2 regions of the Rossellomorea sp. NRS-1567 genome follow, and region 2 is predicted to be linked to the other one. Evidence: a T-box and tRNA genes for the amino acid it is inferred to sense, from the RefSeq annotation. Region 2 holds a T-box; the other holds one or more tRNA genes.
The links. The T-box of region 2 lies ahead of thrS (threonine--tRNA ligase). A T-box ahead of a tRNA ligase gene usually reads a tRNA of that ligase, here a tRNA-Thr.

Region 1: it encodes a tRNA-Thr, which carries the amino acid that the T-box ahead of thrS (threonine--tRNA ligase) is inferred to sense. The anticodon was not compared.

What each region holds. Positions count from the first base shown of each region.
Region 1 is NZ_JBITPL010000016.1:1,645-4,021, reverse strand. It holds gene ACIFOD_RS11475 (hypothetical protein) at 1-945, opposite strand, end outside; tRNA gene ACIFOD_RS11470 (tRNA-Glu) at 1,322-1,396, shown strand; tRNA gene ACIFOD_RS11465 (tRNA-Val) at 1,401-1,476, shown strand; tRNA gene ACIFOD_RS11460 (tRNA-Thr) at 1,502-1,577, shown strand; tRNA gene ACIFOD_RS11455 (tRNA-Lys) at 1,600-1,675, shown strand; tRNA gene ACIFOD_RS11450 (tRNA-Leu) at 1,729-1,813, shown strand; tRNA gene ACIFOD_RS11445 (tRNA-Gly) at 1,823-1,897, shown strand; tRNA gene ACIFOD_RS11440 (tRNA-Leu) at 1,903-1,991, shown strand; tRNA gene ACIFOD_RS11435 (tRNA-Arg) at 2,018-2,094, shown strand; tRNA gene ACIFOD_RS11430 (tRNA-Pro) at 2,100-2,176, shown strand; tRNA gene ACIFOD_RS11425 (tRNA-Ala) at 2,185-2,260, shown strand; tRNA gene ACIFOD_RS11420 (tRNA-Met) at 2,337-2,377, shown strand, end outside.
Region 2 is NZ_JBITPL010000015.1:322,558-324,934, reverse strand. It holds gene thrS (threonine--tRNA ligase) at 207-1,412, opposite strand; T-box leader at 1,464-1,687, opposite strand; T-box leader at 1,722-1,943, opposite strand; gene ACIFOD_RS10970 (undecaprenyl-diphosphate phosphatase) at 2,015-2,377, opposite strand, start outside.

The DNA of each region.
Region 1 (2,377 bases), on a different contig from region 2:
ATCACTCAAGCTGAACAGATGATTGGCAGCTTTTCTGGACGTGAATTTGCAAAAGTGTTCCGTAATATATTGCCTGCCATTGATCTGCTTAATTCCCTGCTTAAAAGGATCTTCTTTTAAGCGTGGTTCAATGGAACCAAGGTCTTCTTCTTGTCCCACCAGTTCTTTACCGAACCTTGTGATGATCTTAAATAGGGGATCTGCTACATCATCGGCATATATTTGATCTCCCATTAAAAATAGAGAGGATGGTCTATCGGCATTATTGAAGGTTGACGCAATGGTTTTATCCGCTTGAACCAATACATCTGTTCCAACACCGTGCAGCTTTCGACAGGATCCGTATAGAATATTCGATGTATTTCCTTCGTTCATATAAAAGGTTGGGTATGCGAGATTTTCGTAGACAATCGAGTGTGGATGAGTGGGGGAAAGTAAGTCAAAGCTGCCGAGGTCCAGTGTTTCCACACTATTTTCAAACAATAAATTGTATCCCAGTAATTTATCAGTAGGAAAGGATCCGGCATGTGGAGATACGTTCATTATACTTATATATAAGTTCTTTCCTGCTTGTACCGTTTTCGTCTCAGTCTCACAGGTTATTCTTTTATAGTCATAAAGATGAGAATGGTCCCCTTGTTTAATCTTGAATAACTCTGCTTTAATATCATACGGCTTGCTCAATGCAATCCATATAGAAGCTTTTGCAGGCTCCACCCGACGAATAATCGGCCCGCACAGTATCGTTGCAAGCTCCATGAATCCATCACCCCATTTATAATCTATTACCATCGTATTCAACTCCCAAAGAGATGGTGTAAACAAGCTTAAACCTGAAAGTCCGTCCCTCATCACTTTAAAGCGATGAGGGACGGACCTTTTTTGAAAATCTACAATTTCATTTATTGAGAGAGGTGGACAAATTTCAACAACACTATTCTTCATCGTCCCTCTTAATTCCAATGAGTTAAGCTGATTAGATATTAAAACGCTCTATATCTATGTTGGTGAAAGAAGGCAAAGCCTATCATTAACTGAAATGATGGAAGGAGATTAGTGGGTGTTGATCAATTTCACTAAAGAGGGGAGGGATCATGAAAAGTTTTCACGATGAATGAGAAATCAACAGTGAAATTGAAGAGATTCTTAAATTCACTATTGATATAAACTTTAAATATGTGGTATATTCTTTTTCGGCTTACAAAAATGTTAAGCTGAGTATGGTAAAAAAAGTTTTCGTTTTTTGTTAACTAGAAGTTGACTTCTGCGAAATTAACTGATATAGTTATACATGTCCTTAAGCGGGACGCTTTGACAAGATGGCCCATTGGTCAAGCGGTTAAGACACCGCCCTTTCACGGCGGTAACACGGGTTCGAATCCCGTATGGGTCACCAATATGGAGGATTAGCTCAGCTGGGAGAGCATCTGCCTTACAAGCAGAGGGTCGGCGGTTCGATCCCGTCATCCTCCACCATTATTTGTTAGTGGGTAATTAATATGCCGGTGTAGCTCAACTGGTAGAGCAACTGACTTGTAATCAGTAGGTTGGGGGTTCAAGTCCTCTTGCCGGCACCATTTGATTCCTTACTGTATAGATGAGCCATTAGCTCAGTTGGTAGAGCATCTGACTTTTAATCAGAGGGTCGAAGGTTCGAATCCTTCATGGCTCACCATAGATTTTTGCATAAGCAAAATATTTTATCGTTTTGCGACAGCGAAACACCATGCGGGTGTGGCGGAATTGGCAGACGCACCAGACTTAGGATCTGGCGCCGCGAGGCGTGGGGGTTCAAGTCCCTTCACCCGCACCATAATATTTCGCGGAAGTAGTTCAGTGGTAGAACACCACCTTGCCAAGGTGGGGGTCGCGGGTTCGAATCCCGTCTTCCGCTCCAAACTAGCCGGGGTGGCGGAACTGGCAGACGCACAGGACTTAAAATCCTGCGGTAGGTGACTACCGTACCGGTTCGATTCCGGTCCTCGGCACCATTGTTTCTTATAAAATGAATTGTTTAGCGCCCGTAGCTCAATTGGATAGAGCGTTTGACTACGGATCAAAAGGTTAGGGGTTCGACTCCTCTCGGGCGCGCCATATATCGGGAAGTAGCTCAGCTTGGTAGAGCACTTGGTTTGGGACCAAGGGGTCGCAGGTTCGAATCCTGTCTTCCCGACCACTTCTTTTGGGGCCTTAGCTCAGCTGGGAGAGCGCCTGCTTTGCACGCAGGAGGTCAGCGGTTCGATCCCGCTAGGCTCCACCAAAGATTTTTGCGTAAGCAAATAAACTTCATTGAATCTTACTTAATCAAGATTCAGATTGAATAGTAAACGTTTCGTGGCGGTGTAGCTCAGCTGGCTAGAGCGTACGGTTCATACCC
Region 2 (2,377 bases):
CTCCCCTGGACATAAAAAAAGAACTAAAAAGGTAATGAATACCCTTTTAGTTCTTTTTATAGGAGAAGAAATACCGAAACATGATTGATGATTGATTAACATAACTTCTCCCCCTCTCGCACTATTCAGAATTTTCCTTCTCTAATTGTATAGAAAATATAGGAAATGGTCAAGTGAATTTTTTTGATTCAGTTTGCCTTACTAACCTAGCCATTTACCTCTTCTTGTAATTTCAATATAACTTCTTTTATCTTCAACATCCCAATGTTTCCTTCCTTTCTCCTCCGTAATGAAATAGCTTCACTCTTGATTTCCTTGTCACCGATCACCATCATATAAGGAACTTTTTGTATCTCTGCTTCTCTGATTTTCAGACCGACTTTTTCTACTCGATCATCGACTTCCACCCTAAAGCCTTCTCTTTCTAACTGAGACTTCACTCCTTGAGCATATTGAATATGTGCGTCGGAGATAGGAAGGATTTTGACCTGGTAAGGAGCTAACCAAATGGGAAAGTCTCCTCCGAAATGTTCAATGATGATTGCCATAAAGCGTTCGATTGAACCGTAAATGGCTCGGTGAATCATAATAGGTCTGACTGCTCCATTGTCTTCCCCAATGTATTCACACTCAAATTTTTCAGGCATTTGGAAATCTAGTTGAACCGTACCACATTGCCAGCTTCGACCAAGAACGTCCAATATATGAAAGTCTATTTTTGGCCCGTAGAAAGCACCGTCTCCTTTATTGATTTGATAATCGACTCCTCTCTCTTTCAATACAACTTCCAAATCTCCTTCGGCTTTATCCCATAATTCAACGGAGCCCATAAAATCTTCCGGGCGAGTCGAAAGCTCGACCTTATAGTCAAACCCGAATTTGCTATAGAAAAGATCGATAAGATCCAATACTTTATGAAGCTCTGATCGAATCTGGTCTTCCCTTACAAATAGATGAGCATCATCCTGAGTGAAGGAACGGACTCTCAATAATCCACTTAATGAACCCGATAGCTCATGTCGATGAACTAATCCCAGTTCACCGTAACGGAGGGGTAACTCCCGATAACTTCTTCTCTTGCTTTTATAGATCAAGACTGCCCCTGGGCAACTCATTGGCTTGATCGCATATTTCTGATCATCTACCTCTGAGAAATACATATTCTCATGGTAATGATCCCAGTGCCCCGACTTTTCCCATAGCTCCTGCTTCATCATAATGGGAGTCCTAATCTCCTGGTATCCTGCTTTCCGATGTTCCTTTTTCCAAAAGTCTTCTAACTCATTCCGTAATAGCATCCCTTTCGGTAAATAAAAGGGCATCCCGGGTGCTTCTTCCATTGATACAAATAACTCCAGCTCCTGACCTAATTTCCTGTGATTTCTTTTATCTACTTCAGATTGAATTGACATTTTGTTTCCTCCTAATCATTTATTTATATTAAAAAACCGCATTCATCCCTATCAAGGGACGAATGCGGTCGTGGTACCACCCTAATTCCGAAGTGCTAAACAAAAGCCCTCCGCTCAAAGTTGATAACGGTTTTCCCGATTATGGATACTGACATTTCACCATAATAGCTCCAAGGTGGTAAATCATTTCCTTTTCTTCAGGGCTCTCAGCCATGTGACCCTGTTCTCTGGTAAGAAAAACAGCAAATGATTCATGTCCTCTTCAACACTTTTTTATTCAATTAATAAAAAGACCGCACCCATCCCTAACCAAGGGACGAGTGCGGTCGTGGTTCCACCCTAATTCAGAAGTGTAAAATATTACTCTTCGCTTAAGTAAGATAACGGTTTTCCCGATTATGGATACTGACATTTCACCATAATAGCTCCGAGGTGGTAAATCATTCTTTTCTCTTCAGGGCTCTCAGCCGGTGACCCTGCTCTCTGATCAAGAAAAAACGGAATGAATCATGTCCTCATCTTTGCTTTCGTATAGTATATTCAATACAGAATAAATTTGTTATTGAAATTATATGGTAGTATTTTCTAGCTGTCAAGAGGGATTAAATAAAAACAAGAAGAATTATCGCGACAAGGACAAGTCGATAAATCGCAAAAGGGATTAGCTTGATTTTATTGATCACCTTAAGGAAAAAGTGTATCGACAGATAAGCGAATAGAAATGCACTTACGAACCCAACCAATAAAAACGGTAAAAACTCAGGGGTAAAGTACATCCAGTTCTTCATTAGAGAAAGGGAACTTGCTCCCAGCATGATCGGAACCGCCATAATGAATGTGAAATCCGATGCTGCCCGGTAGCTCAACCCTAGTAAAACTCCTCCAGAAATGGTGGATCCTGACCTCGAAAAACCCGGCCATAATGATAAGCATTGAATAAGCCCGATCACCAGCGCTTTTTTATG